DNA from 3 places in the Halobacillus sp. ACCC02827 genome. Region 2 is predicted to be linked to each of the others. Evidence: riboswitches for the same ligand, from Rfam matches in the RefSeq annotation. Region 2 holds a riboswitch; each other region holds the start of a gene.

Region 1 (10,866 bases), 750 kb from region 2:
GCCTGTCGGGCTGTTCTGGCCGCCCGGGGCCTGCTGCGCTTCCCCGCCTCCAGAAGCAGGTACAGCAGGAATCTCTAATTCTTTCAATTCTTCTATATTGGCTACACTGCCATCCAGAACGACAGATTTCTGTGAATCATCAAACGTAAACAGCCCTAATGGGAAATTGACATTCGAACCTTGTATCAAGTTCTTGATCGTCTCTGAATCAAGACCGCGTTCTGCAAGCGCGTCCTCATCCAGTGTCATACGGACTTCTTTCAGCTGTTGTCCGGAAACTTGAACATCTGCAACTCCCTCCAGACCTTCAAGTGCCGGTACGACAGTGTCTTCCATTTCCTGCGTCAGTTCTTCCAAAGAGGCATCTTTATCGATGGCACTGAAGCTTACGACAGGAAAAGCATTGAAGTTCAAGCGGGACACGGACGGCTCCTGAGCATCCTCAGGCAGGGCGACATCCGCAACTGCCTCTTGCAGCTCGTCTTCCGCTTCGTCCAAGCTCTTATCAAAGCTGTACTCCAGCTGAAGTGAAGATGCATTCTGATAGGAGGTCGAACTTACCGTCTTTACACCACTCAAGTTACCGACCTGCTGCTCCAGTGGTTCTGATATTTCGGATGCCACTTCTTCGGGTGTCGCACCCGGGTAAGTAGTAGTCACTGTTATAATCGGCGGCTCTATGTTTGGAATGGTTTCCAACTTCATATTCAATCCCGCATACAGTCCGGCGGCTGTAATCAGAATTGTCATGAGCCAAACAGCGAATTTGTTATTCATCGAAAAATCGATGATTTTTTTCATAAAAGAACTCTCCCCTTCCATTTGACCGTTCAGTCACTCACCAATATAATATATATGACCGAACAGTCATGGTCAAGTGGGAAGTCCACCTTTTTTCAACGTCAAAGGAGCGAAACATATATGGAACCGAAGTCCACCTATATCATTGAACAGTCAATCAAGTTGTTTGCCAAAAAAGGGTTCAGCTCGACATCAGTACAGGAAATTGCTACACAATGCGGAATATCGAAAGGTGCATTCTACCTTCACTTCAAGTCAAAAGACGCCTTGCTGATGGACATTTTCCACTATTACTATGATCAGATTCAAGGGAAGATCGACAGCATTAATGAATTAAATTTAGATGCCCGCCAAACCTTCCTGAAACAGATGCAGGTCACCTATGAAGAGTTAGCAGCGCACAGAGATTTCATAATAATGCAGATCCGCGAGCAGGCCATTCCGTTCAATGACAATATTGAGGAGTTCATCAATAAAACACGACTTCAATCCTACCTCTTCTACCATTACCATCTAAGGAAAATCTACGGAGAAGACAAAGAGGATATCCTCTGGGAAGTCAGCCTGTTAATGCAGGGAATACTGAAGGGTTATATGGATTTAATTATTATTGAAGCAGCTGACGTAGACTATGAAGCGATTTCGCGTTCCATGTTAAGATACGCGGATTATATAGTGGAAGGGTTCGAGAAGCACAATGACCAACCAGTCATCAACGAATCCTTTATTAAGAACATTTTGCCGGATGCTTTTACAGACAATCGTAAAAAGGTCTTCCTGGAAGAATTAAAGACCAGAAAAAAAGAGGCAGATCGCGATACAGCGGATACGTTAACTGTATTGATGGAAGAGATCAAACGGGAGGAGCCACGTCCCGCCATTTTGAAAGCTCTCTCTGCCAATTTAGAACCCCTCGAGGATTATAAGGGGTTCCTGCAGGAGCTCCGCCTTTTCTACAGAATCTAAGATTACAAACCTGTGTGGAAACTGGAGAGGATAAAGATAGAACAATAATCCTCTCCGCATATGTAAAAACGTTTCTTGTTCAAACACTCTCTCGTTCATTGACTTATAGTAGGACAATCTTGGGACATGAAAATGGGCAACAGGAACAGCGGAAACAGACAGGTCCCTGATAGAGAAAAGCTACGAGGAGCACTGGACGTCCCGTGGAAAGCCCGGAGCACACCGACTCCAAAACCACTGCGGAAGCAAACCAAAGCCAGTCACAAATGTGACTGGCTTTGGTTTTATTTCTCCGCTTCCATGATTTGATCGAGCACAGGATAAGCCGCTTCAATTCCTTCTTCCGCAACAAGACAAGCTACCCCGACCGGTGTATCCCAAAACGAATCCGGGATATATGGATTCTTCAAACCTGCCGGCTGATAAAGCGCGCGATAGATCCGTTCCAAGTGCTGCCTGGTCACTGCCTCTTCCTCTTTTCTTTCGCCTCTTGCCAACAGAAAAACGTGACGCATGGATTGAAACAGATTATCTCCCGGCATGAACGTATATTCCTTAAAGAATCCAAGCTGTTTCTCCGCCTGCTCCTTTAAACCATGACTGACACATAGATCATCCAAATGTTCACGAAGGTGCCGGTAAACTTGTTGGAACACTCTCCGCTTCTCCTCCTGCATGACCTTATCTGTATAAACCTCTTGCAGCTTTGCATATGCGGTTTCTTTCGTCCATTCCATCCCCATCACCTCTCTTTATATAGTTCGCCGTCAGGGAGAGGAATCCTTGTCATATCCGAATGCTTCCGCTTCCATTTCGACAGATTGGTAAAGCAGAGGAAAGTCTCTGGTCCCTTCTCTCAAATAATCCCCCAATTTCGGCGCCACTTTGTTCCATACCATCGGGTTGGCAGCCATCGCTTGAAACAGGGCAAGTTCATTCTTCGAGAACCTTTTTAACGAGTGGATATAATCCAGCGTCAACTGAAAGCCCGGGAAGAGGTGTTTATCCCGCTTTTTCTGGAAAGCTTCCATGACCACTTCCCTGTCATCACCTGCATCGATCCGCATGCACGCATCTGCGAGCAGAAACGCCTGCATGAAAGCATCATTAATACCAAGTCCTGTACTTGGGTCTTTACTGTGACCTGCATCGCCGATCAGGGCCCATCCGTTTCCATAAGGTTTACGGAAAAAGTTAGGCACCCCTGAGGTCCCGATGATACTTCCTTGCAAACGGGCATTCTCCAACCGCTTTTCCATTCCATACAGCTGCTTGTACATACGGACAAACGCTTCGGGGGAATCTTTCATCATAGTTTTAAACTCATCCGGATGAACCTCAAGACCGATACAATCTCTTCCTTGTTCCATTGGGAACAAAAAGCCGATTCTTCCTTCATGAAGAAATATTTCCGTAGTAGGCGTTTCCAAAGGGGGAATTCCCTCAAAATATCCGTACAGCACTGGTCTGAGAGGCGGTGTATCGTGATACACTTCCGCACCTGCCTGGCGGGCGATCGTCGAATGTTTACCATCTGCTCCGACAATTAAATCACCATACACCTCTTTCTCTCTCCCTTTCCCTTTTATCCTCACCCCTACCATGCGGTCTTGATCCCACAAAACCTCCCGCACAGCTGTCTCTGAAAGAAAGGTTACTCCCTCGTACAGGAAGGTGCGTTCTATAAGAAGCATATCCAGGCGGTCACGCTTTGGTATGACCGTGTAGGCAGACCTCGGGCCATCTATGTAACTGGAACCGATATGTGTCCTCATCCGATCCACCTTCCGCAGGCCGCCAGCCAGCAATTTGTCTAAAATGCCGAGTTCTTCTAAGTAACCGGTATGCGACATATAATGAGTTGATAACGTATCACTCGGGAAAGGAGCTTTATCTATAAGAAGTACTTTTTTTCCGAGTTTTCCAAGCAGAACTGCTAAACTCGCGCCTGCCACCCGTGCACCTGCAATGACCACATCATAGCGATTGTCCATAAAGATCCCCTCTTCTTTTCTACTAATCCTGCTTCCACTCTACCAGATTCATAACATAAAAAAACTCCCGTTTCCGGGAGTCATGTATTAGTACGTGCGCTCTTCTTCTACTTCGTGATTCTGATTCATAATGGAAAGCTTGCTTGGTGAGTTTCCTTTCGCCATTTCTTCAGCCTTTTCGATGGCAGTATCACGTTCATCGTAAAGATCTGTCGGAGCCACGTCTTCGATTTTAACAAACCAGCCTGTTACGTCTTTATTTGGGACTACACTATATTCTTTCATTCTATCTTCACTCCTCTACTATTTTTGAATGTAGTAAGAGCATTCCCAGCTGGATGCATACTCAAACATCAAAGACCTCGGAGAAAGGGTTTGACATTGCACAGGCACACGTATATAATTTCAAACAAGTCAGACTAATCGAATACACTCTTATCGAGAGCGGCAGAGGGACTAGGCCCTACGACGCCCGGCAACCATCAAGCAAAGACTTGAAAAGGTGCTAAATCCTACAGATCCGGTGATCTGAAAGATAAGGGGAGGTAATCCGTACATACAGCCCTCTTCTTTCTTACAGAAGAGGGCTTTTCGTTTGCCTTCCGCCACCAAGGTAGAGGTTCCTAGGAACAACAATCCAAGGAGGAGAATGATTGATGACTTTCCCTAACCACCCGTACGGTCCAGAGACTTTGTTGTTACACGGCGGACAGGAGCCAGACCCGGCTACCGGTTCCCGCGCAGTGCCGATTTATCAAACGACCTCTTATGTCTTCCGAGACACAGACCACGCTCAGAACCTGTTCGCCCTTGCAGAACCGGGAAACATTTATACGCGGATCATGAACCCGACCGTGGATGCTTTCGAGCAGCGGATGGCTTTATTGGAAGACGGAGCCGCAGCTGTAGCTACTTCTTCCGGAATGTCAGCGATCACACTCGCCATTTTGAATATTGCAGGGGCCGGAGATGAAATCGTGGCTTCCTCCAACCTTTACGGCGGCACATACAACCTCTTCGTCCATACCCTTCCGAGGTATGGAATCCATGTTCGTTTCATTGAAGGCAGCAGCCATGACGACTTCCAAGCAGCCATTACCTCAAATACAAAGGCTATTTTCGCGGAAACGATTGGAAATCCGAGTCTGGATGTTCTCGATATCGAGAAAGTGGCAGCTGTAGCCCACAGTCATCACATCCCACTTATTATCGATAACACCTTTGCCACCCCTTATGTATGCCAACCTTTCGCATGGGGCGCGGATATCGTCGTCCACTCCGCTACGAAATGGATCGGGGGACACGGCACGACGATTGGCGGTGTCGTCATTGACAGCGGCCGTTTTAACTGGGACCACGAGAAGTTCCCTGGATTTACAACTCCGGATGAGAGCTACAATGGAATCCGCTACGCCGATCTCGGTCCCGCAGCCTACGCGGTTAAACTCCGCGTCCAACTTCTCCGGGATATCGGGGCATGCCTAAGCCCGCAAAATGCTTTCCTGTTGCTGCAAGGGTTGGAGACGCTGCATCTCCGAATTAAAAAGCATGCGGATCAGGCACTCGAGATTGCCAGGTATTTAGAAAAACATGAAGGAGTCGAGTGGGTGCGTTATCCGGGATTACCCGATCATCCTACCCACCCCCTTGCTGAGAAGTACTTCCATTACGGCCACGGCTCCATCGTCGTTTTTGGTATTTCAGGCGGCAGGGAAGCTGGTCGTACACTGATAGACAACATCGGATTGTGGTCCCATGTAGCTAACGTCGGCGATGCAAAATCGTTAATTATTCATCCCGCATCCACCACACACCAACAGTTGAACGAGCATGACCTGAAGAAATCGGGCGTCACCGAGGAGCTCGTGCGTCTGTCTGTAGGCCTGGAGTCGGTTGATGACTTGATTGATGAATTGGATGCTGCCATCCGCCAAGCTACAGGTGCTGGGTCGGCAAGTAAAAACAGGAACCATCCAGCACTGCCGATTCTACAATCATCCTTGGATCGTTCAGAAGGCCAACTGAGGAAAAGGACGATCGGGTTTACCACAAGTCCTTCTCCGGAGGATGTAAACAGACTTGCTCAACTCGGCTATACGATTGTGGATCTATCCTCAGAAGAAGAGGCACCTACTTATGTGGATATCCTTCATTTTGACCGGTTGAACACAGATGAACCGATTATCGAGCAGCAGCCGCACGGAATTTTGTGGATTAATGAGGCAATAGCGGAGGATGAGGAAACCACGATTTCCGGTATACGAATATATGACGCTGTCGTAGCGGTTCGTACAGGAAAAAGCATCTCCTCCTCTCTACAATCGGTCTAATCGAAAGCATTACGGAAAGGAGAATTCGTTCATGTCATTGAAAAACCCAGTCAGCCAGGAAACAGAAAGTCCAGTCCTTTCCATTGGTCCTTTGGAATTAGAGTCAGGAGATCGGCTGACTGATGTAGAACTCGCTTACGAGCGTTATGGTAAAGCGGATGCTCCTGTCATTTTAGTCTGCCATGCGTTGACGGGAAACCAATTGGCAGTCGGATCAAAGGAAGAACCTGGCTGGTGGGCTGGCTTGATCGGAGACGACTGTCCCATCGATACGAAACACTATCAAGTCATTACCTTCAACGTGCTCGGCGGATGTCACGGTTCTACAGGACCCGCGAGCATAAACCCTGACACCGGTAAGGAATACAAACAAACATTCCCACCTGTTACCATCCGGGACATGGTTAACGCCCAATTTGAAGCGCTTAGAAGACTGGGTATTCAGCAGTTAGAGGCAGTCGTCGGGGGATCACTGGGCGGTATGCAGGCATATGAATGGGGTCTGCTGTACCCGACCTTTATGAAGAAGCTGTTTATTCTCGCAGCCACTCCTTATTTGAGCGATTACGGGATTGCCTTCAACCACATAGGATCAAAAGCCATATGCTCCGATCCCGCATTCAATGGAGGAAATTACGAATCCAATACAGCTCTGCAGGGTTTTGAAATAGCCCGCATGACCGGAATGGTCACATACCGCAGTGGTACACTTTTTCAGCAGCGGTTCGACCGATCACAGGCCAAAGAAGATCGTTATGATATCCAGTCCTACCTCGATCATCAGGGAGCCAAGATCAAAGAACGTTTCGATGCCAACAGCTATTTATACTTGCTTGAAGCTATGAATAACCATGATATTGGAAAAAAACGAGGAGGATGGGAAGCAGCAGCCGCCCTTTATGAAGCACCTATTTATACCATCAGTTTCGAACATGACCTCCTTTATCCGGAAAGTTTAATCGCCCGCTTCTCTGCTCTCGCACCCCAAGCGGAGCATTATCATGTGACGACTGATTTCGGCCATGATGGGTTTTTAGTCGAGTTCGAACGATGGGGGCAATGGATTAAAGAAAAATTAGACACATAAGAAAGAGGCCGGATGTTTTCACATCCGGCCTCTTCCGCTTGTTATTTTACTGAGTTTCTTGACAGTTTTTTAAAGCTCCTCGCCATTAAGGGAAAAGACTCTTTCGCTTACTGCTTCCCTTCAGCTGTTTGATTCTGTCCGAGGTTTTCCAGATACTCTTCCTTCAGCCATTCCTTTACTTCTTTCCTCTTCAGAAGCAGATGATCCGGCCAGTCTTCCTTCGATTGATCCAAGTACAAGAGGATTCCTTTGTCTGACAAGGCCAGGTTTCGAGGATCGATCTGAACAGATTCGTCGTCCAGCTCCTCGCGTGCAAGCTTTTCCGCCATACCTAAATAATCCTTGTCCGCTTTAAATATTTTCTCCATATCAATGGCAGAGCCCGTTTTCTTATCAAAATTCAAAACGGTCTGCATTTCGATGGGCTCTTCTGATCCTATCCTCATCGTTTCAAGAAAGCGCACATTAAAATAACGATGGTCCTGATGGATGACTTCAAAGTTTATTTGCAATTCCGTAGGCTGATCCACTTCCTGCTCTTGTGTACTCAAATAGCTTTTCTGCTTAAACATGGCTTTACGCTGATTCACATAATCCGTAATTTTTTGGTCAATTTGATTGTTGGGGGTATCAGGATATTGGATGGAGATGTGGTAATCCTGATAATCTTCTACATCCGATTCAATATCTACATCATAGATAGGCATTTTAGTTGATTGCTTCCCGTCCTTATCCTCGTTGGCATTGGCTATGAAGGAACAGGCGGACAAGAACAAGACTGCGATACCAAATATATATATAATAGGTTGATTCATAGAAATTACCTCTTTGTTTAATAATGATTACATAACCTATTGTAACACAAATGTAATAATATTTTAATCATGCAGTCATATTCAGTCTTTTCTGTCGATTAAATACGGGTCCGGACGTCCCAAAGCTCCGGGAAGAAACGATGATCCAATACTTTCTTCAAATAACCTACGCCTGAAGAACCACCGGTCCCCTGTTTGTGACCAATAATACGCTCAACCGTCTTCATGTGCCTGAATCGCCATTGCTGCAGGCTGTCTTCGATATCAACCAACTTTTCCGCAAGTTGATACAGTTCCCAATAACGTTCGACATCCTGATAAACCGCGGCCCAGGCTGCCTCTACTTTTTCGTTTCGCCTATATGTCTGTGTATAATCGCTGCGGGAGTCAATAGAAAAGCCGGCTCTTGCAAGCTCCGCAATTGCCACGTCATATATACCCGGTGCTTCGTAGGCGGACTGCAACTGCTTATGTAACTCCGGATTTTTCTCATATATCCTTAATACATGGGGTGTCTTATATCCAAGGGAGAATTCTATCATGCGATACTGAAACGATTGGAATCCGGATGCTTTGCCCAAAGTATGACGAAACTCCATGTACTCTGCCGGCGTCAACGTGGAAAGCACATCCCAGGCCTGAATGATCTGTTTCTGAATGCTTGACACTCGTGCGAGCATCTTGAATGCTGGCTGTATGTTCTTATTTCGTATTGACTGAATAGAAGCTTGAAGTTCATGAAGAATCAACTTCATCCACAGCTCACTCACCTGATGGATGATGATGAACAGCATTTCGTCGTGGTGTTCAGAAAGCCGCTTCTGGGCAGAGAGGAGTTCGTCTAATCCAAGGTATTCCCCGTAAGTCATACTCGTAGAAAAATCCGTGTACACTTGTTCATCTTTTTCCTTTCCCACTTCATCCCTCCTCTATTCCAACAGTCCCCGCTCAGGAATGTTACGGACTGTCATCGGTAAATATTCGACATGGACCGTTCCTTCATACATGAGAAGTGTCCCCAGTGCCGGATGTTCCACATGCACGTGAACACGGATGGCATTCTCCCTCTCATCAAAGTGTTCATAAACAGAGGTGACAGCATTTAAAACAGTCTTTTCTTTTAACTGGAGACCGGCAGATTCCATATAAAGGCCGCCTTCCGGGGTAACATGCATGGACAAACTCGTCTGAACGTTTCCGCTTTTACCGAGTTCATCGACGATTGTCTGCTTCTCTTCATTAAAATGCATAGCAGCGTCAAAACCGCGAATAGCATAAGGAAAGAAGAAACGCCGGATCCAACTGACTGTTTCCCGCCCCTGTTCATCCTGATATGCATAATTCTCTATCGTGAAAGGAACGTCTTTCCCTCTTTCACCGAATACCAAATGATCGCGGACACCGAATTGCAGAAGAGGTCGAAGGACAGGGTGCGTACCTCTTATCTCCTGCATTCTCCCCTGACCAAGAATCATCAAATGCTGATCACTCGTCAAACCGAACTTTTTCTTTAATTCCGGGTGAAGCCTCTCAAATTCCTCTCCCAATGCCTGCTGATATATTGATTTCATCGTTATACTCCTTTCCGAATATCCCCAGAGCCGACCAGCATATTTCACCTGGATCAGTTATGGAAACCTACCATGTACTTGTCCAAATTATATCACAAGAAAACGCTTACCAAACCAATGATAATTAGGAAAAAAAAGACCCGCATAAGCGCGGGCCGTCTCTTTGTAATGGATTCCATAACACGATTACATGACCTCTTCTGCGTAATCGCTCACAGAATATCCCTTTTGCTGTTTCATAAGCCACCCCTGCTTCTCCAGCTGATTAAAAATCTTCTGGATGTGCTTTTCCGGCCAATGAGATAACTGACCGAACCAACGTGTTTCATGCAGCTGCAGCGTCCTCAACTTATTCGTAGCCTTCCCTGCCAGTACTTGAACAAGGGTATGGGCAGGATGATCCGTTCCATAGTAATAGATTAAATCCAATATCTGCTGCGTATCTGCAAAAGTGAGCGGGCGTCCTTTTACTGTCAGAATGATATCGTCATCCGCATAGCGCACTTCTTCAAGCTTCACCTTTAATTCTTCCAGCACATGACTTGTGAATGGATACACATGTTCAGGAACAAGCTTCTTCCATTCCTTCAATTGCTTTAATATACGAATGTCATGAAGCTCCACTTCCGACATCCAAAGCAGCTCTGACGATTCCAGGCAATCAGGAATGTAAGTCCTGCTCAGCTTGTCGTACATATCCAGCAGCGGATACGAGGTAAGATGTTCCTGCTTCCGTTGATATCGCTCTATCTGTTTGAAAACCTGCAGGCTTTCATCCAATGTCTTTCTCGCAGTAGCCAGCTGTTTTTTCAAAGCTTTGAGTTGAGCCAGCTGATCCAGGAGACGCGGATTCTGTTGGGCAACTTCGTTGAACTGTCTTTCTATAGTCGCCGTTCGTTTTGCCGCCCGCTCTACGTCGTACTCTTCTGATAAACGCACAATGTCGACATCTACATCATAGTAAAGCCTGAAATCGCACGTTTCACACTCGCACCGGATTGTGCGGCTGCTTGAATGGAAGGTCAGGACTTTATCATGGGAACAGCTGTCTTCCTTCCCTCGCACCCATGAGTCAGGAAGGGAACGGAACGGACGCATGACTATTTCGACGCGGTGCCGCCAATAAGCAACATCTTCGGGATAATTTAAAACAGACAGCAGCGAAGACTGATTCATCGTTTCCACAGCATCGATCACCTGCTGTTTTTGATGGTACAGCCGGACGAGCGGATGCTGCTGGAAAGCAGCAGCTATCTTCTTCAGCCAATGCTCCCTTTCTTCCGAGCTTATATGGGATAAGAA
Region 2 (10,866 bases):
GAGAAATCTCGCCCTCCTTAAAGCACTCTTCCGTAAACTGACTGAATTGATGAGCTACTTCAGGCATATGCTCCTTGAACAAGCCCATTCCTTCCTTATAATCGTGTAAGTATGTTTCTGTCCATGTTCTATTGTTTTCCTCCATGCGTATAACCTCCCAATAAAATAAGTGACTGCGGTTATTATCCCCGCAGCCACTCGTTTTATCCGTTATTCGCTGTCTTCCTTCACAGGTACGACGGCACCATCGTATTCTTCTTCAATAAACGTTTGAATCTCATCAGAATGAAGCACCTCAACCAATTTCTTCAACGCTTCATTGTCTTTATCATCGCTGTTAGCTGCAATCACGTTCACATACGGGGAATCCGGACTTTCCAAGATTAGAGAATCTTCTTGTGGATCCAGGCCTGCTTCAATGGCATAGTTCGTGTTGATTGCTACAAGAACTTCTTCTTCCCGCTTATACGTTTCCGGAAGGTTGGCTGCATCTACACCGGAATCGAATTTGATATTTTTAGGGTTTTCCACGATATCATCCACCTGGGCATCGACTTTCTCCACGTTTTCGTCAAGCTTGATCAGGCCTTCACGCTCCAAGAGGGCAAGGATTCGTCCATGGTCGGATATAGAGCGGCTCATGACGAGTGTCGTTCCGTCCTCTACATCTTTGATATCATCATATTTCTGTGAATAGATCCCCATAGGCTCAATGTGGATGCCACCAAGGTTCACGAAATCGTAGCCGTTATCTTTCTCCTGCAGTTCCATGTAGGGAATCGTCTGGAAGTAGTTCGCATCGATGTCCCCATCGTCCAAAGCTTTATTTGGAAGGATATAATCCTGGTACGTATCGATTGTCAGCGTAATGCCTTCCTCTTCAAGAAGCGGCTTAGCTTCTTCCAATATTTCTGCGTGAGGAATACTAGTAGCCCCCACCTTAATTTCATTTGAATCACCGGATTCTTCATCAGAAGAACCACAGGCGGACAGGACAGCAACGCACAATAATGCCAGTAAACCAAGTGACCATTTTTTCATAAGTATTTTCCTCCTAAGGTTGTTTTATCTTTTATCCAATCGACGGGAAATGAAATCCCCGATGAATTGGAAGATGAATACGAGCAGAATGATTAATACAGTACAGACGAATACGACGTCGAAATCACTGCGCTGGAAGCCATAAAAGTACGCGAAGTCCCCAAGACCTCCTGCACCGATCGCTCCGGCTACAGCCGTATAGCCGACAAGGGCGATGGCTGTAACAGTAATACCCGAAATCAAAGCTGGCATCGATTCCGGAAGCAGCACCTTGAAGATGATGGTGGAGTATTTCGCCCCCATCGATTTTGCCGCTTCCACCACTCCTTTATCCACTTCCTTCAATGCAATTTCTACAAGACGTGCATAGAACGGAGCACCACCGATGATCAATGCCGGAAGCGCAGCCTGCGGTCCACGGATTGTCCCGATAAGGAAGTCGGTGAAAGGGAAAAGCAACAGAATCAAAATGATGAAAGGTATGGCCCGGAATACGTTGACGACCGAAGCTGTTATACCATTTAAAATCTTGTTCTGCCATAAACCTCCCGGAGAAGTGAGGTACAACAGAAGCCCGAGCAGTAAGCCGAGGATAAACGTCCCGATCACAGATATGATAGTCATATATAATGTCTCATTCGTCGCCGTGATCATATCTTCCATTCTTACGTTTGGAAACAGTTGATTAAACATTCGGATTCACCTCCACTTCTACGGATGTAGATTGAATATAGGAGATGGCCCGCTGCCTCTCACTTTCTTCCCCTTCCAATTGCACGAACAAGGTACCATACGCCCCTTTTTGTGTTTGGGTGATCTTCCCGTGAAGGATATTGACATCCAGCGCAAATTCTCTGGAGATCTCACTGATCAACGCCTGATTCGTACTTTCTCCTACAAAGTGGAGCCGGACGATTTCACCAGACGAATAATGGTCTTTGATCAACTGGAGAGAGTTCTCTTTATCGGGATCTCCCATTACTTGATCAACAAACTTCTTCGTCACCGGTTTTTGTGGACGAAGGAAAACATCGAGCACGTCCCCATGTTCTACAATCTTCCCCTCTTCCATCACCGCTACCTGATGGCATATTTTTCGAATGACGTGCATTTCATGAGTAATCAGCACGATGGTCAACCCAAGCTTTTCGTTGATATCAACGAGGAGGTCGAGAATCGAGTCCGTCGTCTCCGGGTCTAAAGCAGATGTCGCTTCATCGCACAGCAGGACCTTCGGGTTGTTGGCAAGGGCCCGGGCGATTCCGACCCGCTGCTTCTGCCCTCCACTCAATTGGGACGGATATGAATTCCCCCTGCCTGACAGGCCGACAAGATCGATGAGTTCATTGACACGCTTCTTCCTGTCTTCTTTCGGTATCCCTGCTATTTCTAATGGAAATGCGATGTTATCAAAGACGGTACGGGACCACAGGAGATTAAAGTGCTGGAAGATCATCCCGATGTCCTGTCTTGCCACCCGCAATTTATTCTTGCTTAAAGTGGTTAAGTCCTGATCATCGACGATAATACTTCCCTCCGTCGGGTCTTCCAGTCTGTTCAGCAGCCGGATAAACGTACTTTTCCCTGCACCACTGTATCCGATAACGCCATAGATTTCTCCTTTATTGATCGTGACGCTGAGGTCATCCACCGCACGTACTTCACGATCTTTGGTCTGAAAAATCTTCGATAGACCTTTGATAGTAATCATGATGTTTCCCTCCTGACAAAAAAAGCGCTTCTCTGTTCAGGAGAACAGAAAAGCGCACATCTATTGTATTCGCTCTGTTCTCTCATCTCCCAGAATTATAACTCTGCAGGATTTGGCACCTTGTCAAGCGTACGCTTGCCGGTTGCCGGGCATCATAGGGCCAGTCCCTCCGCCTCTCTGGATAAGAGATTCGCTTATTCGCATGTATAATTTTAATAGCACAAGATGGATTGTAGCATCGCACCAAAATTGTGTCAACTGGAAATATTCCGTTTTTCAGAAAAATAAGTCGTTTCCATGTACCTCTCATTGGTCGAAGGACGCGGACAATATGTGGTAGCATGTTGCTGTAAGCTTAGTCCAATCACATAAAGGAGCCGCAGATATGAAACAAGAAGCACCCGACTTCGAATTACCGTTTATAAATAAACAAGGAACTTATCAACTAGGAGAAGATAAAGGAAAAGCCGTCGTTCTGACCTTCTGGGCATCCTGGTGCCCGGATTGCGGAAGGGATTTTCCTTTGAAGGAACAGCTATATCAGAACGCAGATAAAGAAAAAGTAAAAATGCTGACGATCAATGTCACAGGGCGGGAAAGAAGTCCGGAAGCGGGCATCGCTTACACGAAAGAATTCCTCACTCAGCCGACCCTTGCCGATAAGGACAGGACCGTATATGACCTGTTTGGATGCAGAGGAGTACCCTCAACGGTCATCATCGATCAGAACGGGTTTATCCACGAAGCGTTTGGTGATCAAGCTTCCTTTCTCGATATCGCACAGTCCTTGGGAAGAATCATTTAGCAAGAAACATCAGGGATTCCAAATAAAGCACATCAGAGAAGGAGCCGTGAATTCGGATGAGGGAGTCGTCCATCGCCGTCAGCCTTTCCCTGCCGGCAAGCAGATCCTCCATCACAGAATCTTCCACATGGATACAAAGCGTGCCATCATCCGTTCTTTGCACATCAGGACATATCCCCGCCGGAGTGATGAGGAAAGTAAATAAATTATTCTTGGACTGAAAAGCTACATGGATCTCTCTTTCCCGCCAAGATGGAATCAGATCGTTCCTATGGTTCACTTTCTCTATCCAAGTCTTCATCATTTCCACCATCCTAAAACGCCCCCTTTGCTTAGACATTCTTGCAAAGGGGGCGTTTTTCCTGTTTACCAACAAGGCTTTCCTTCGTCATTTCCCGGGAAATTAGCTTATTGTTTTACATATTCAGCTGTTTGTTCATACATATGAGGGACCGATTGAAACGCATACACCTTTTTGACGATTTGTTCGTTCTTCATGATTAAAAGGCATGGAACACTCTCAATTTGAAAACGCTCCATAGCGAAAGGGTTCAAGGAAGCATTCACTTTTATGAATACTTCCTCGTTATACAATTCTTCCAACGTCCTCAGCATCTTTTCTGCTAAATGACAGGTAGCACAAAAAGGGCTGTGAATGAACGACAACGTGTATCGGTCCTGCTTCGACTGCTCGGTCCACTCCTGTGAGTCAAGTTCCTGCACAAGCTTCCTCCTAAATCAGATAAATGGACTTCACTTGAAAGTGGTGGTTCAACAATGCTCGGGCGAGCTCCTGTTCAGGCGTGGCTGCTACTTCCCGGAAGGCTTTATCGATATAAATATGCTCGGCGTGCGGAAGCTCTTCGGTCAACTGCTTCCTTAGTTTGTAGCCCGAATCGTCTTCATCCACTAAAATATATACCCTGCGATCATCCAGGTTGTGGTTGAAAATCATTTCCTCCATCCGCTCGATTCCTAAGGTGCCGTACGTGCAGATGATTTCCACTTCTTCATCCAGCACTTTCTTCAGTTTCTTCTTGTCGGTTATCCCTTCGACAATGACGATTCGCTCTCCATCCATCTGCATCACCTTCTATAAAGAAACAGACCATGCCGGAAGAGACATGGTCTGAACATGATTAAGATCCAACGCGATCATGTCAGACAAGCGCCTGTTCCCACCTGTCCGTACTGAAATAATTAATCTTCGTTGATCATTTCCTTGTATTGTTCCGGAGACATTAGTTTGTCCATTTCAGAAGAGTCATTCGGCTCTACGACAACCATCCATGCCTTTTCATAAGGAGACTCATTGACGAATTCCGGGCTGTCTTCCAGATCTTCGTTCACTTCTACTACTTTACCGCTTACCGGAGCATATAATTCAGAAACGGTTTTAACGGATTCCACACTGCCGAACGGCTCGTCCGCTTCCAGCTCATCTCCCACTTCCGGAAGTTCAACGAATACGATGTCGCCAAGCTCTGCTTGTGCAAAGTCAGTGATGCCGATACGTACTTTTTCTCCTTCGTCTTTCACCCATTCGTGTTCTTCAGAATAACGTAGTTCTTTTGGTAAGCTCATGTAAGAATACCTCCACAATCAAATTATATTTTGTTTATTTTATTACCATAAAAGCAAGAATGCCTTTATTTCCACACATCTGCTCACGAAAGCCAGTTTTCTTCAAACTCTTCCGCTTTGAAGCCGACGGTGACCCGGGTGCCGTCTGTTACAACAGGCCGTTTGATGAGCATGCCGTCAGAAGCGAGCCATTGAATCATCGTATCTTCATCTGCGTCTTTCAGCTTTTCTTTCATGTTCTGCTCTCTATACTTTTTCCCGCTCGTGTTAAAGAACTTCTTGGCAGGTTTTCCGCTTTTAGAGACCAGGTCTTTCAATTGCTCTTCTGAAGGTGGCTCTTCGACAATATGTACAGCTTTATAGTCCACCCCGTTTTCATCGAACCACTTTTTTGCCTTTTTACAGGTTCCGCAGTTCGGATACCAATAGAAGGTTACAGTCATACAAAACGCTCCTTCCTTCTTATTGTATTTTATTCTATCACATTGCCAGGATATATTTCATGGTGATTTTTTTGCACAAAAGAAAAGAACCCTGCACTTCCATCGATCAAGGAAGAACAGGGCGCCTTCTTCACGCAGTTTATACGATATATTTTTCTGCTTCGATCAGAGCTTTAGCAATTTCCCGTTTCTTGGCGATGACATTTGTAGGAGTGTAGCGGGTAAGTTTCCGCAGTGCCCCAAGCATCATTCGTAAAGAATCCCCGCTGTCTGCAGCGATCAGTGTTTCCTTAGCATGTGCTTCTAAACGGTTGAACGCTTCCTGCACATAAACTTGCGTGTACAACAACTTTTGTTTACTATTCTCTTCTCCTACTTTATCCATCGCTTTTTCTGTTCGGAGAACGGCAGATTCCATATTGTATACCTCTCCGACCATATCAGCAATATTCACAAGAACTTCCTGCTCACTTTCCAGCTTCTCCCCAAACTTCTGAGCAGCAACGCCGGCAGCAAGAAGACCGATTTTCTTAGCATTGGCAACCAGATATTTCTCTTGAGCAAGTGGTTCTGTGCCAGGCTCTTCCGGCATCATCGTCATGATTTCTTCCTGCAGCTTCTGTGCTTTCTGAAGCAGCGGCAGTTCACCTTTCATCGCTTTTTTCAGCAGCGTACCGGGAACAATCATCCGGTTGATCTCGTTGGTTCCTTCAAAAATACGGTTGATCCTTGAATCCCGGTAAATCCGCTCTACTTCATACTCAGCCATAAAGCCATACCCGCCGTGAATTTGTACCGCTTCATCAACGGCAAAGTCCAGCAGTTCCGTCGCGAACACTTTGTTCAAGGAGCATTCAATAGCATACTCTGCAATGACCTTCGCTACAGCGGCACCATCCTTCAATTCCTCATCCGATAGTTTGCCCATGCTTTGTTCAAAGAGTCCAACCGTCCTGTACACAGAGCTTTCATTTGCATACGTATTCGCAGCGACGGAGGCGATTTTTTCCTGGATCAACGGGAAACTTGAGATCGGCGTTTTAAACTGCTTCCGCTGTTTAGCGTAAGTGACAGATAACTCGACGGCCCGTTTCGCTCCTCCTACCCCTCCGATTGCCAGTTTGTAGCGACCGACGTTAAGGATGTTGAAAGCGATGACGTGTCCGCGCCCTACTTCTCCGAGAACATTCTCTACCGGGACCTCTGCATCCTCAAGAATCAGTGTTCGTGTAGAAGAACTCTTGATTCCCATCTTTTTCTCTTCCGCCCCCGTTGAGACACCTTTGTAATCTCTTTCGACGATAAACGCAGTAAATTTATCTCCATCGATCTTGGCATAGACAACAAACACATCGGCAAAGGCCGAGTTCGTGATCCATTGCTTCTCTCCATTCAAAATGTAATGCGTCCCTGCTTCATTCAACTTGGCCGTCGTTTTCGCTCCGAGGGCGTCGGATCCGGAGCCCGGCTCCGTCAAAGCATATGCTGCAATTTTATCGCCTACAGCCAGTGCAGGAAGGTACTTTTGCTTCTGGTCGTCGTTACCGAAGAACACGATTGGAAGGGATCCAATCCCCACGTGAGCCCCGTGTGTAATGGAAAAGCCGCCGGCTCTTGCAAACTTTTCTGTAATAAGGGAGGAACTGATTTTATCAAGCTGTAACCCTCCGTATTCTTCCGGGACATCGGCACCAAGCAAACCGAGTTCACCGGCCTTCTTCAATAGAGCTACGGAATGTTCAAACTCGTGATTTTCAAGTTGATCAATTTTCGGAACGACTTCTCCTACTACAAAATCTTCCGTCGTCTTAGCAATCATCAAATGTTCATCCGTAAAATCCTCCGGCGTGATGATATCTTCCGCTTTCAAGTCCTCTACTACAAATCCGCCACCTTTAATCATCTCTTTCAAATCGCTCATTTTTACAGCCTCCCTGATTATATTAATTCGAATACGCCGGCAGCACCCATACCTCCACCGATACACATCGTGACAACACCGAACTGTTCGTTTCTCCTTTTCATTTCATGTATCAGACTGAGCGTCAGTTTCGTTCCGGTACATCCGAGTGGGTGACCGAGAGCGATCGCTCCTCCGTTTACATTCACCTTCTCCGGATCGAGGTCGAGTGCGCGAATCACACGAAGAGATTGCGAAGCAAACGCTTCATTCAATTCAAACAACCCAATATCAGCTAAGGATAAGCCTGCCATCTTCAAAGCCTTCGGTACCGCTTCCACCGGTCCTACCCCCATAATTTCAGGTTCGACCCCGGCAACGGCAAAAGACCGGAACTTCACTAATGGCTGCAACCCTTCGCTTTCTGCTTTTTCTCTATCCATCAGCAGCACGGAAGCCGCACCATCACTCATTTGTGAGGAATTCCCTGCCGTGACGGACCCTTTGACAGAGAAAGCGGGCTTCAGTTTTCCGAGTACTTCGGCGGTCGTGCCTGGACGAACTCCTTCATCCACCGAGAAAGTTCTAGTCGTTTCCTTAACTTTGAAATCACTGCCGAGCTCACGATTCATCACCTCTACAGGCACGATCTCATCCGTAAATTTACCTTCTTCTACTGCCTTAGCCGCTCTTGCATGACTTTGGACGGCGAAAGCGTCCTGATCTTCCCTGGAAATATCGAAACGGTTCGCCACTTCTTCTGCGGTATGACCCATGGACATGTAATATTCCGGTGCGTTTTCCACAAGTTTGACGTTCGGTTTAATGACATGGCCGCCCATCGGAATGAGACTCATGGACTCTGCACCACCAGCAAGTGCAGTGTCGTGATGACCGAGCATGATTTTTTCGGCTGCATAGGCGACACTTTGAAGCCCTGAAGAGCAGTAACGATTTATGGTAATTGCCGGCACTTCATGGGAGAGACCGGCAAGGCCCGCTATGTTTCGCGCCATATTCATCCCCTGTTCTGCTTCCGGCATGGCGCATCCGATAATCAAATCATCTATGTTGCCCTCATAGTTGTTGGCACGCCTTAATGTTTCTTTAATGGTAAGTGCAGCAAGATCGTCAGGACGTGTAAAGGCAAGCGAGCCTTTTTTTGCACGGCCGACAGGTGTTCGTGCACCTGCAACAATAACAGCTTCTCTCACGGTTCCTTCCCCCTTTTTAAACGATTAATTACGCAGTGGTTTACCTTTCATAAGCATATGCTGCATTCTTGCCTGCGATTTCGGTTCTCCGACGAGGCTTAGGAATGCTTCTCTTTCAAGGTCCAATAAATATTGCTCATCTACAAGTGTGCCTTCTTTCAGCCGGCCGCCGGCCAGGACGTTCGCCAGTTTTTCCGCAATCTTCAAATCATGTTCACTTGCATAGCCGCTTAACAACAGCGACTTTGCACCAAGCAGCATCGTTGCGTACCCCTGTTCACCCGCAACCGGAACCTTCGTCCGTTTTGGAGCTGTATATCCCGCCCCGGCAAGACCAAGTACTTTCTCTTTCGCATCGTGGATCAAGTGATCCCCATTTGGACTAATGGCATCCATCTGATCAAGGAATCCATTTTCCTTCGCTTCTTCTCCGGAAGTTGACACCTTCGCCATGGCGATTTTTTCAAACACACTTACAGCGACCTTCTGTAAATCGACGGCAACATCTTTTGGAATACTTCGCAGTTGTTTCATGTAAAGTTCTTTATTTCCACCACCGCCCGGAATCAGTCCGACTCCCGTTTCCACCAGTCCCATATAGGTTTCTGAAGATGCCTGGATGGCAGAAGCCGGCAGACAAACTTCCGCTCCTCCTCCTAGTGTCATACCGAATGGTGCTGCAACAACCGGTTTATCGGAATACTTCAGTCTCATCATACTGTCCTGAAAATTCTTCACGACCATTTCGATTTCGAAGAAGTTAAAGTCCTGGGCTTCCATCAGGATCATTCCAAGGTTGGCACCAACGCAGAAGTTCTTCCCTTGGTTTCCAAGGACAAGACCCTCGAAATTTTTGTCAACCTCTTCCACTGCATAATTGATCATCTGGACAATATCCGGCCCGATCGAATTGCTTTGAGAGTGGAATTCAAGACCTGCCACCCCGTCTCCCAAATCAATTAGACTCGCACCGGCATTCTTTTTAATAACGTTTTTTCCCTCTTTCAGGCGCTTTAAATGGATGTTCTTCTTGTTGAAGGACTGCTGGATGTAGTTTCCTTCGTGATAAAAGTAAACGTTTCCATTTTCCTGTTTGTAAAAGCTCTCCTTACCTTCCTTAATCATGGCTTCGACCCAACCTGGAACTGCATCTCCTTCGTCCTTCATCCGCTTCACCGATGTTTCGAGTCCGATGGCGTCCCAAAGTTCAAACGGTCCCAATTCCCATCCGAATCCCCACTTCATCGCTTTATCAATCGCAACGATATCATCTGCAATTTCACCAGCCAATTGAGCAGAATAGATAAGCACCGGCTTCAAGACAGACCAAACAAGATCTCCAGCCTGGTCATCATTGGCTGCTACCAGTGTCTTTAACTTTCTGCGGGTGCCTTTTTCCTGTTTGGCAGCCTCCGTTGCTCTCGTTTTCAATTTCGCCCTCGGTTCGTAATCCATCGTCTGAGGATTGAGCTGCAGGATTTCTCCTTTTTGCTTTAAAAAGAATCCTTGGCCACTCTTAGATCCGAGCCAGCCTTTATCAAGCATCTGTTTCATAAAGGCCGGTATTTCAAACGCCTGCTTCTCTTCTCCATCCACTTGATCGTAAACATTCTTCGCCACATGAGCGAACGTATCGAGACCCACGACATCCAAGGTTCGGAACGTTGCACTTTTCGGACGACCGATCAGCGGGCCCGTGACCGAGTCCACTTCCCCGACACTGTACCCTTTTTCAAGCATCTGCTGGACGGTGATCAAAAGCCCGTATGTTCCGATTCGGTTGGCGATGAAGTTCGGTGTATCTTTCGCTTCCACTACGCCTTTACCAAGCACATCTTCTCCAAACGTTTTCATGAACTGTAGAACTTCCGGATCCGTATCCTTTGTCGGGATGAGTTCGAGCAGCTTTAAATAACGAGGCGGATTGAAGAAATGCGTTCCTAAAAAGTGGCTTCGAAAATCTTCACTGCAGTCTTCCGCCATGGCTTCAATGGATATTCCCGAAGTGTTTGAACTGACAATTGCCCCCTGTTTTCTAAACCGGTCCACATCAGCAAGGACCTTCTTCTTGATGTCCAGATTTTCAACGACGACTTCAACTACCCAGTCCACGTCAGCAATCCTACTTAAATCGTCTTCAAAATTACCTGTTTCAATTAAATCCATGT
Region 3 (10,866 bases), 1.7 Mb from region 2:
CCCTCAGAGGAGATGTTGGCGATGAGATAGATGAGAAGGGCAATCAATAGAAGGACGATTCCTCCAAGTAAGGTGAATCGCATTTGTTTCGACATGTTAAACCTCCTGCCTTATTGTCAGACGTAACTTTAAATAAAGCCTCTCCACCTTAGTGAAGAGGCTCTATTTATGCTTTCAGACTGTTATCCGTTATGCTTTGGACCTTTTCCTTTGTGCTTCCCATTTCCTTTTTCATCCGAGATGACTCCAGGATCAAGGATGTCTTTGATTTTCGTCTTCTTACCACTCAACTGCAGCTCTACGGTCGGTGCCAAAGTCCCGCCGAAGTGATCGAACTGGTAAGCTTCGGACTGGCTGCCGATTTCATCGATGGTCAAGCCGTCCAAGTCCGCGAAGTTTGCGAAGCTGATGACTTTCCCGTCCGGCATTACGGTCCAGGAGTATGTCTGGTAAGGTTCATCTGCCGGGTTAGTCAACACGAGTCCACTTTCATTAAGCGGTTCGTAATCCCCTTGCAGGTCTTTGGCATAAAAGCCGTACAGGCCATCTTCTCCGCTGATTCCCGGAGCGAACTTATTCGTATGAGTGCTTGTGAACAAGTAATATTTTCCGCCTTTAACGACGATGTGCGGACGTTCCAGCTCCTGGTTGACCTCTTCTGCCTCCAGAAGTGGATCCTGTGCCTTGAATTCCGTTAATTCGTCGTTTTGTGCTTTAGCAATTCCGATGCTTCCGTTATAAAGAGTCGATTCGGACTGTTCTTTTCCGTCTTTCTCAGCGCGCTCTGCAGGAGTTCCACCGGAGTTCGCTTCAAAGAGAATATACTCTTCCTCTGTCTTAGGATCCTGGAAGAACCATGGATCACGGAAAGTATAAGCGATGTCTCCCTCTTCGGACTGTTCCATCGTCTGGTACGTTTCGCCATCCGGCTCGAGAATGACTTCATGGTCGGACCAGTTATCGAAAGAAATCTTTCCATATCTGGACTTGATATCTGCGGAAGCCGTCGCCAGTCTTTGCTCATACGACAATTTCTCTTCGCCTTTGCGTCCTGTCGCTGTATAGAACATGTGAAGCTCTCCGTCATCTACCATAGCAGAGCCGGCCCATTGACGGGAACCCAGTGCTTCACCGTCTTCAAAGACTTTACCGCCAAGCTCCCAGTCTCCTCCATCTTCACGATAGAAGAAACGGATTTCAGCAATGTCATGGCGCTTGCCAGGAAGGACATCCGCCGGTGCAGTCAGTGAGAAAATAATTTCCTTTCCATCGATTTTCGCAATGGATCCGTCACGTTCTCTCAGCGGCCATGTGTCCCAAATGTGAAGGTCCGGAGCGATTTTCTCTATTTCTTTCAAATCGATTTCGTCGACCGTGTTATCCTTGGTACGCTTGAATTTATCTGCGTCTTCAGCAGACCATTCCTGTGTCTGCTCTTTCTCTTCGTTCTCGTCTTCCTCTTTGTTATCCGGGTACTGGATCTGCCCGTCTTCCAATTCGCCAACGATCTTTGTTTCGTCACCATCCAGATCCAATTGCAATGTAGGAGCAAAGGATCCTCCTACTTGATCTTCTCCGTTCTCATCCTTGTATTCATTCACGAATGAAATGACGTTCTCATTCGGAAGAACGGCCCAGGAGTATGCTTGGAATGGGTCATCTTCCGGATTCGCTACAACCAAACCGTTGTCATTAAGCGGTTTGTAATCCCCACGCAGGGAGTCATTAACAAAACCGTAAAGTCCGTCCGGCCCTTCCAGTCCAGGAGCGAAGGTGAATTTGTGACTGATGGTAAACAAATAATAATTGCCGTCTTTATAAACTAAGTGTGGTCTTTCCAACTGTTGGTTTACACAATCTGCTTCCAACAGTGGAGGCAGCAGTTCAAAATCACTTAAATCTCCGTCATCAGCAACGGCGATTCCCACGTTCCCATTATAATCTTCCGCACCTTCCGGAACATCATGATTCTTCTGGAAGGATGTACTTCCGATATCTCCAGCTTCACATGCTTTTTCCGTACCTCCGGAATTTCCTTCGAACAACAGATATTCTTTGCCGGATTTCGGATCTTTGAAGAACCATGGATCACGGAAAGAGTAGATGATATCTCCTGTCTTCTGTTCCTGTGTTTCATAATACTTTCCATCTGCTTCCAGCAGAATTTCATGCTTTCCGGAAGGGTTCGCTTCCACCCCGTTCTCATCTGTGTCGAAAGTCAACGTCGTACGAGCCAACCTCTGCTCATATGTAGTTTCCTCATCAGACTTTCTTCCAGTTGCTGTGTAGAACAAGTTGACCTTTCCGTCTTTCTCCATCATTGCAGATCCAGCCCATTGGCGGGAGCCGTATGCTTTGTCAGGATCATAAGCAAGGCCGCCAAGTTTCCAATCCTTGCCGTCTTTAGAGTAGAAGTAACGGATCTTCGCAACATCGTGACGTCCGTTCCATGTATAATCTTTCGAAGCCGTCAAAGCAAAAATGATTTTGTAGCCGTCGATTTCAGCCAGTGAACCATCGCGGTTCCTCAACGGCCATGTATCCCAAATCCAATAATCTGGTGCTACGTCCTTGAAGTTATCAATATTTTCCGGTGTATTTTCAGGCGTATTCTTATAGTTTTGCGCCATTTCTCTTGTCCAGTTTGCTGTATCATCCTGCTCTTTGGCAGAGACCTCTGTCTGTAACCCCACGAACAGACCGAGAAGCATGGTCAAGATCACACCGACTTTCGAATATGTCATTCCTTGTGAATGCATTCGAACATCCCCTCCTCAATAATTCTCGAAAAAGTTTTTTTACGTCCTCATATTACGGATTGTAATATAGTTGCGCAAACCCCTAATCAAGACAGTCCGTATGGATTATGTCCGTTGACAAACCAAGGATGAAACCCTTTACTTTTCAATTGCAAACGGTTTTATGACAAAGTGAAAAAATTACCTGCGATCTACAATTGTAAAAAATTTATAGGGAATCGTTCACACATCACTGTCAGTTTGTGGATGTTATGTAACAAGAGGAGGAGGAGCTCGTTACATTGCGTCAAAACACCTGTTACATGATTGTAAAAAAACAGTCGGTAAAGAGGTTTTCACTCCTCTTCCGACTGCTTGTATCAACTTTCCTTCAACTCTCTTCGAATGAGATATAAGAAATATGGGACACCGATAATTGCCGTCAAAATACCAGCAGGAATTTCAATCGGCGGACGTATGGTCCTGCCTGCCGTATCTGCGACAACCAAAAGGATCGAGCCTAGTATCATGGATCCGGGAAGAAGATATTGGTGTCTTGATCCGAAGATCCCTCGTGCCATATGGGGAGCGACCAGACCGATAAAACCGATGGCGCCGATCGTTGCAACGGCCGCCCCTGCCAATGCCACTGCAAGTGTTAACAATAATAAACGCGTAGATCGGACGTTCATACCCAGACCGATAGACGCTTCTTCGTTCAGGCTGAGAATATCGAGCCTGCGATAAAGAAGGAGACAGGTTGGCAGCAGGACGGTCATCCAGGGAAGGAGACCATATACATCATCCCACCCTTTCCCCCATAAACTCCCGGCCAGCCACACAAGGGATTCATTCGCTTCCATCGGGTATTTTGTCAGAATATACTCTGTCAATGCCTGGAATCCCGCACCCAGACCTATTCCAATCAATGCAAGCGTTGCTGGGTTCATCCCGGATTTCCTGGCTAACGCTACAAGCAGGACGGCAACGAGCGCAGCTCCGAAAAATGCGGCTGCCGGCAGGAGACCGATCGGTGCCTGTGGGAGCAGTATAAGAACAATGACGGCGAATAAACCGGCACCATTTGTCAATCCGACGACGTCCGGCGAGATGAGCGGGTTGCGGATCACTCCTTGGAGAATTGCTCCGGAAACAGCAAGTCCTGCACCTCCCAAAACAGCGATAACCGTCCGAGGCATGCGAAGATTATTAATCAAAAAGGAGAGCTGTTGATTCTCTTCTGTCCAAATGGCCAACGTTTCTCCGGGTGTAACATATACCGTTCCGAATCCAAGAGATAAGAAGGCGATCCCTGCTAGCAGGATGGTAAGAAAGACAAGTATCGCCTTCGACTTATAATCCCGACTTCTTTGTTGTTTCCTGTTCATTGTTCCTCTCCTTTCCCGGCGTTGTTTCTTGCGAGATACAGGAAGAACGGAGTTCCGATCAGCGCTGTTACAATCCCTACAGGTGATTCATAAGGATACGCGACGTACCGTGAGACGACATCCGCATACAAAAGCAGCACCGCTCCGGCAAGCGCGGAAACCGGTATTAAAATCCGATGGTCCTCGCCAACCAGCTTCCTGGTAATGTGGGGAACCATCAGTCCGATGAATCCGATTGCGCCCGCCACCGCTACCGCAGATCCTGCGAGCAGGATGACGGCGATACTCGCTGTGATTCTAATCCGCTTCATTCCTTGTCCCAGCCCGATTGCCACTTCTTCTCCAAGTTGAAAGATCGACAGGGAGCGTGACAGAAGAAACGCTGCGACAAGACCGATGATCGACCATGGCAGGATCACGCGGACGTCTCCCCAGGATGCTCCGCTGATGGAACCGGACAGCCAGGAGAGTACATCGGATATCTCTTCATTGAAAATAATCAACCCTTTTGTCATGGAAGAGAACAGCAGGTGAACAGCCATACCTACAAGAGCAATCTTGACATTGGTCATCCCCCGGGAAGAAGAAAAGGAAAAGACGACGAAACCTCCGAACAAGGCACCTGCGAAGGCAAAATAAACGAGGTTTGTGCTTCCGATCGACGGAAGGAAAACGATGGAGGCCACAACGACAAGCGATGCTCCGGCGTTTACACCGAACACTTGTGGAGATGCCAGCGGATTTCTCGTAATCGCCTGCATAATGACACCTGCTACAGCCAGATTCGCTCCGAGCACGACGCTGAGTACCGCTCTCGGAAACCTGAGCGTCTGGAAAACGAGCAGCTCTTTCGTTTCCTCCCCCTGCCACCATTGCTTTATTATGGTTCCGGCATCAATTTTCGTAAGTCCAGTGAATAAACTGAGCGCTACTCCTCCAATCAAAAGGACAAGCAATAGCCCCACCGTCAGGCTGACTCTCTTTCCGGACGGGCGGTCATGGATACCTTCCATCTTCCATTCCTCCAATCTATACAAAGAAAAAAGCCAGACACAACATCTGGCTTTCCTCCCGCTGCCTATTTGTCATACAGGATTTCCGTCGCTTCATCTACAATCCGTTCCGCTGACTTTAAGCCTCGATAGCGCGTCCATAAAGCACGATCGACTTCGTAGATTTCTCCGTTCTTCACGGCCGTAATGTTGTTCCATAGCGGGTTCTGCTTCCACTCTTCCAGAAGCGCTTCATCTGCTTCCACCAGGAAGATGACATCCGGATCCCATTCCACCATCTGTTCCAGGGTGATTTTCACTGTCGGTTCCTTGGCATCTTTGATGGCGTTCGGAATACCGACCTGACTCAAGAGCTGGCCGTCAAAGGATTCCGCCCCGTGCGCACTCAAAGAATCAGAACGGAAGACGCCGAGCATAATTTCCCTGTCTTCGTCCGGATCGACTTCTGATTTATAGCTCTCAATCGTCTTCTTATGCTCCTCGAGACGTTCCTCTGCTTCCTTCTCTTTGCCTACAGCTTTACCGATTGTTGAGAACGATTCCAGATTCTCTTCATATGTAGAGTTCCTGCTCTTTAACACAATCGTCGGTGCAATTTCCTGCAGCTGATCGTATATCGCGGAGTGACGATTCTCATCGGCGATAATCAAGTCCGGCTGCAGCGAAGCGATCACTTCCAAACTTGGCTGCTGTCTAGTTCCGACAGATGTATAGTCGATTTTCTCACCAAGCAAACCTTCCACATCGTCATCGTTCTCATGAGCGATTCCAACCGGTGTCATACCAAGCTCCCATAAGCTGTCGACGAAGGAAAATTCGAGAGCAACTACACGCTCTGGAGTTCCTTCTATCTCCGTCTTTCCCAGCTGATGTTCAATCGTTCTTGTGTCTTCCTTCGAATCTCCTTGATCTTCCTGATTTGCGGATTCAGCGCCGCATCCAGCAAGAACAAAACCGGCGATACAAAAAATAGTAACTAACCAAAACTTCGTTGCTTTCACTTTGACTACCTCCAACTTCCAACATCTATAATGATAATCATTCTTAATTAACTTCGTTAATTGTAGCAGTAATTCCCACCGTTGAAAAGCTTCCTTAGGAAAATTTTTGAACAAAAAAGCGGCCGCTTTCTTAAAAGGCCGCTTAGAATAAATCAAAGGAAAGCTGCTCCGAATCCACCGTCTCTCTTTTCCTTACACCCTTGCGAGATCCATGTTTCCTAAGCTGTTTGCCAGCCTCGTCTTCAGCTGTTTGCGACTCCTTCACAGCCCATAAGGTATCCCGTGCTTTCTTCGTTGCTGCTTGGATATCGATCATGGGAGCCGGATATTCCAAGGAGGCAAACGAAGGAAGCTTCCATGGCTCGTGAATGAAAGACGCAGGAATGCCGCGAAGCTCCGGAATATAAGTCCGGATAAAAGCCCCGCCCGGGTCGTGGTCGAGTCCCTGTTTGACAGGATTATAGACTCGGATGGTATGGAAACCTGTCGTACCAGCCTGCATCTGCATTTGGCTGTAATGGATTCCCGGTTCATAATCGAGGAACAACCCCGCCAGTGCACGGGCCGGTTTTCGCCAATCCAGTCTTAATGTATGACAGGCAAAGGAAACGACCATCGCCCGGGAACGAAAATTGATCCAGCCAGTCTCATGAAGGGCACGCATGGCGGCATCGATCATCGGGAATCCGGTACTTCCTTGATACCAGCGGCGGAATGCTTCTTCATTCCATTCCTCGTACACTTGATCAAAAGCAGGATTCATCGACTCTTCCGCGATTGCGGGCTCATCCTCCAAACGCTGGATGAAATGGCAGTGCCAGTAAAGACGGGACAAGAAATTCTCCAGCTGCTTTCTTTCTCCGGCATCGCTGCATGCCCTGATCTTCATCCAAGTCTGCTGGACAACGAAGCGGAGGGATATGTTTCCCCAGGCAAGATATGGAGACAGACGACTTCCAGATCGTGCTGATTTCAGTGGTTTCGATATGTGATAAGAATAGGAATGGAAGCGTACCTTCAAAAAGCTGTCCAACGTCCGATGTGCTTCTTCCACTCCTCCCTTCTGTCCTTTATCAAGCGTCGAACCTCCGACATACAGCGAGTCCAATTGGTCCAGATTCAACGTCAACACGGATTCCTTTTCCGGGACGCACGGGATTTTTTCCGGTACAGGAAAGACCGGATGCTTCATGAACTGTTCCCAGCGCTCAGAAAATCCGTCCCTTGAGTTCAAGCCACGGAAGACTCCGAATGGTTGATCTTCTTTCATGGTTAACCCCTTTTGCTTCATCCACGACCTTACTCTCTGATCCCTTGAAAACGTGACCGGTGTTCCATTTTCTTCATGCGCATGCAGAGAAAACGGACCATATGTCTCGTATATCTCTTCCAGCACTGTTTCCATCTCCCCGACAGCGACGAATAACCGACCGCCTCTCTGCTTTAACTCCTTCTGCAGATCATGGAGGCTCTCTTTCACAAACTGATAATGGCGGGCAGACAGCTCCTGCCCCTGCCAGATGGAAGGTTCTGCAACGTAAAGCGGAAGCACCATGTCTCCCGACTGTACCGCATTATATAATGGTGCATGATCATGGAGACGAAGGTCCCGCTTGAACCAGACGACACGCAACAAAATAACCAGCTCCCGAGTAGTAATACCCTACATTCTACCTTTTCGATAGATTTTTTTCACCCGTTGATACTCGCCCCTCTCTATCCTTTTTCTAGAAAAAATTGTAGAAGAGCGGATTGACACCCTATTTTTCTCATGCTAGTATGCTTGTAATCAATCCAATAGCAATCTCTTATTCAGAGTGGTGGAGGGACTGGCCCTACGAAACCCGGCAACCGATCGATATGATTGTGGTGCTAATTCCAGCAGAGCAGATGCTCTGAAAGATAAGAGAGGTCCGTACAATCAGAACCTCTCATACAAGAGGTTCTTTTTTTATTATTCAACTGAATAATCTGTTCCACAGGTGCCGGGGTGTCCCCCGGCTTAAAAGGGAAGACCGGTGAAAATCCGGCACGGTCCCGCCACTGTAATTGGGAGCGGAGCTGCAGCAGCCACTATCATAGTCGATGGGAAGGCGCAGCCCGCCGTGATCATAAGTCAGGAGACCTGCCTCTGGAACCCGCACTAGGTCCTACGAGGAATAGGCAGGTGTTGACAACGGGATTCGTCTACCCTTTTTTCGACGTATCCTTCCCATGTCACTCCGTCGTCTCTCTTTGTAGGTAAGAGAGATTTTTTTATTGGATTGAAAAACAACTGCAGGAGGAATGGGAAATGAAACAAGCACGAAGTTCAGCAATTGGGTACCCGCGTATCGGGGAGAAACGGGAATGGAAGAAAGCTCTGGAGCGCTATTGGAAGAAAGATACGACAGAACAGGAGCTTGTGGAAGAACTGACTGCCCTCCGACACAAGGATTGGAAGAAACAAAAAGAAGCAGGGCTCGATTTGATTCCGGTCGGTGACTTCAGCTATTACGACCACGTTCTGGATACATCCATCATGTTCGGGATCATTCCCAAGCGTTTTCAGGATACGGAACCTACTTCACTGGAAACGTATTTCAACATCGCCCGTGGCACAGAATCAGCGGTAGCCTCCTCCATGACAAAATGGTTTAATACCAACTATCACTATATCGTCCCGGAAATTGAAAAGGATACAAAACCGGTGCTTCTGGAGAACAGGCCTCTCCGCTATTATAAAGAGGCGAAGGAGCAGCTCGGCATTGATGGAAAACCGGTGCTGCTAGGGCCTGTGACCTACTTGAAGCTTGCCAAGGGTTTTGATAAGCAGCCGTTCGAACAAGTGCTGCAGACACTGGTACCGCTCTACATACAAGTGCTTCAAGAATTGGCCGCAGAAGGAGCAGCTTGGGTTCAAATCGATGAGCCGATTCTTGTTACTGACTTATCGGAAGAAGACCTCCGCTTCGTTCAATCGGTTTATGAGACCATTTCTAAAGAAGTGAGCGGCATCAAGCTTTTGCTTCAAACATACTTTGAAGCGGTGGAAGCTTATGATTCCGTCATTCAACTTCCTGTAGATGGCATCGGCCTTGATTTCGTGGATGATAATGGCCAAACCCTGTCCCAGCTCGCTGAACACGGCTTTCCGAACGATAAAGTATTGGCGGCGGGAGTGATTAACGGCCGAAACATCTGGCGAAACGATTGGAAACACACATGGCAGATCACGGATGCTGTCAGAAAGATCGTGCCGGAAGACCGCTTGATTCTCCAGCCTTCCACCAGCCTGCTTCACGTGCCGGTGACGACCGAATCGGAAACGAAGCTGGCATCTGACCTGAAACAGGTCCTTGCCTTCGCTGATCAGAAACTGGAAGAAACGGTTCTTCTGACGAAGGGCGTCAATCAAGGAAAAGCAATCATCCTGCCGGAGGTGGAGAAACATTCCCGGAACTGGAGGTCCTTTGCGGATTCCGAAGGCCGCTCGAACGAGAACGTACAGCAGGAAGTAAAACGTTGGAAAGACAAACATCCGTCCCGTGCCTCCGAATTTTCCAATCGAAAGAAGGTACAGGAGGAAAAGTTCGCTCTGCCTCTGCTCCCGACAACGACGATCGGCAGCCTGCCCCAGACGACAGAAATCAGAAAGGCCCGCGCCAACTTCCGAAAAGGTGCATGGAGCGAAGAAACATACGATGCATTCGTAAAGGAAAGGACGGCCGAATGGATCGCCAACCAGGAAGAGGTCGGCCTCGACGTCCTTGTTCACGGCGAATTCGAGCGGAATGACATGGTAGAATATTTCGGTGAGAAGCTGAACGGTTTCGCCTTTACGGAATACGCCTGGGTGCAGTCCTACGGCTCCCGCTGTGTGAAGCCTCCCATTATATTCGGAGATGTATCTCTACCGGCTCCTATGACGGTGAAAGAGAGCGCTTATGCACAGTCATTGACCAACAAACCGGTCAAAGGGATGCTGACTGGGCCGATTACCATCCTGAATTGGTCATTCGTGCGGGAGGATATCCCTTTTGCAGAGGTTACGGAACAAATTGCTCTTGCTCTCCAAAAGGAAATCCGTGCTTTAGAAGACGCAGGCATTGGAATGATTCAAGTAGACGAGCCGGCACTACGTGAGGGGCTGCCGCTGAAATCCAATAAACAAGCGACGTACCTTGACCAATCTGTCCGCGCCTTTTTACTTGCGACCGCTGCAGCGGCAGATGAAACGCAAATCCATACGCACATGTGTTATTCGGAATTCGGCAGAATCATTGCCACGATTGACAAACTGGATGCGGACGTCATTTCCATTGAAACTGCCCGCAGCCATGGGGAACTGATTGAAGCTTTCGAAACGTTCGCATACGATAAAGGTATCGGACTCGGCGTTTACGACATTCACAGCCCGCGGATTCCAAGTGTGGAAGAAATGGAACAAAGCATCCGTCGTGCTCTGAAAGTGCTCGATCCACGCCAGTTCTGGATCAATCCCGACTGCGGATTAAAGACACGCGGGATCAAGGAAACACTTGCTTCCCTTCATCACATGCAGCAAGCTGCTCAAAACATACGCGAGCAGCAAAAGACAACCATTCACCAATAATATAGAAGAAACCAAACGGCACACCTTCCATCGGTGTGCCGTTTGGTTATGCCTCAAGTGTCCCTTTCGTCAGCTGCTGCTTAAGGGACGCTGCTTTCTTCTTAATTTCTTTTTTCTTCTCTTCCTCCCGCT

Evidence for each region. A riboswitch is a leader RNA that binds a small molecule or an ion and turns the genes downstream of it on or off. The one in region 2 is predicted to bind S-adenosylmethionine.
Region 1: it holds a riboswitch for S-adenosylmethionine, as region 2 does, so the genes downstream of both, QRD89_RS17610 (O-acetylhomoserine aminocarboxypropyltransferase/cysteine synthase family protein) here and QRD89_RS13745 (methionine ABC transporter ATP-binding protein) in region 2, are expected to answer to the same signal.
Region 3: it holds a riboswitch for S-adenosylmethionine, as region 2 does, so the genes downstream of both, metE (5-methyltetrahydropteroyltriglutamate--homocysteine S-methyltransferase) here and QRD89_RS13745 (methionine ABC transporter ATP-binding protein) in region 2, are expected to answer to the same signal.

The regions. Positions count from the first base shown of each region.
Region 1 is NZ_CP128168.1:3,335,661-3,346,526, forward strand. It holds gene QRD89_RS17585 (efflux RND transporter permease subunit) at 1-801, opposite strand, end outside; gene QRD89_RS17590 (TetR/AcrR family transcriptional regulator) at 922-1,767, shown strand; gene QRD89_RS17595 (hypothetical protein) at 2,052-2,504, opposite strand; gene QRD89_RS17600 (NAD(P)/FAD-dependent oxidoreductase) at 2,535-3,761, opposite strand; gene QRD89_RS17605 (DUF2188 domain-containing protein) at 3,849-4,046, opposite strand; SAM riboswitch class I at 4,194-4,303, shown strand; gene QRD89_RS17610 (O-acetylhomoserine aminocarboxypropyltransferase/cysteine synthase family protein) at 4,418-6,091, shown strand; gene metX (homoserine O-acetyltransferase MetX) at 6,123-7,178, shown strand; gene QRD89_RS17620 (hypothetical protein) at 7,286-7,993, opposite strand; gene kynA (tryptophan 2,3-dioxygenase) at 8,092-8,910, opposite strand; gene QRD89_RS17630 (DUF4166 domain-containing protein) at 8,923-9,564, opposite strand; gene QRD89_RS17635 (RQC-minor-2 family DNA-binding protein) at 9,751-10,866, opposite strand, start outside.
Region 2 is NZ_CP128168.1:2,585,305-2,596,170, forward strand. It holds gene QRD89_RS13730 (carboxymuconolactone decarboxylase family protein) at 1-145, opposite strand, end outside; gene QRD89_RS13735 (MetQ/NlpA family ABC transporter substrate-binding protein) at 211-1,041, opposite strand; gene QRD89_RS13740 (methionine ABC transporter permease) at 1,066-1,734, opposite strand; gene QRD89_RS13745 (methionine ABC transporter ATP-binding protein) at 1,727-2,752, opposite strand; SAM riboswitch class I at 2,832-2,940, opposite strand; gene QRD89_RS13750 (TlpA family protein disulfide reductase) at 3,138-3,557, shown strand; gene QRD89_RS13755 (hypothetical protein) at 3,550-3,861, opposite strand; gene QRD89_RS13760 (thioredoxin family protein) at 3,966-4,280, opposite strand; gene QRD89_RS13765 (toprim domain-containing protein) at 4,291-4,638, opposite strand; gene gcvH (glycine cleavage system protein GcvH) at 4,758-5,141, opposite strand; gene QRD89_RS13775 (arsenate reductase family protein) at 5,225-5,584, opposite strand; gene QRD89_RS13780 (acyl-CoA dehydrogenase FadE) at 5,724-7,505, opposite strand; gene QRD89_RS13785 (acetyl-CoA C-acetyltransferase) at 7,523-8,698, opposite strand; gene QRD89_RS13790 (3-hydroxyacyl-CoA dehydrogenase/enoyl-CoA hydratase family protein) at 8,723-10,866, opposite strand, start outside.
Region 3 is NZ_CP128168.1:642,755-653,620, reverse strand. It holds gene QRD89_RS03320 (glycoside hydrolase family 32 protein) at 1-95, opposite strand, end outside; gene QRD89_RS03315 (glycoside hydrolase family 68 protein) at 183-2,759, opposite strand; gene QRD89_RS03310 (FecCD family ABC transporter permease) at 3,119-4,126, opposite strand; gene QRD89_RS03305 (FecCD family ABC transporter permease) at 4,123-5,139, opposite strand; gene QRD89_RS03300 (ABC transporter substrate-binding protein) at 5,205-6,140, opposite strand; gene QRD89_RS03295 (FAD-binding domain-containing protein) at 6,283-7,776, opposite strand; SAM riboswitch class I at 7,946-8,049, shown strand; cobalamin riboswitch at 8,104-8,287, shown strand; gene metE (5-methyltetrahydropteroyltriglutamate--homocysteine S-methyltransferase) at 8,434-10,734, shown strand; gene QRD89_RS03285 (cryptochrome/photolyase family protein) at 10,781-10,866, opposite strand, start outside.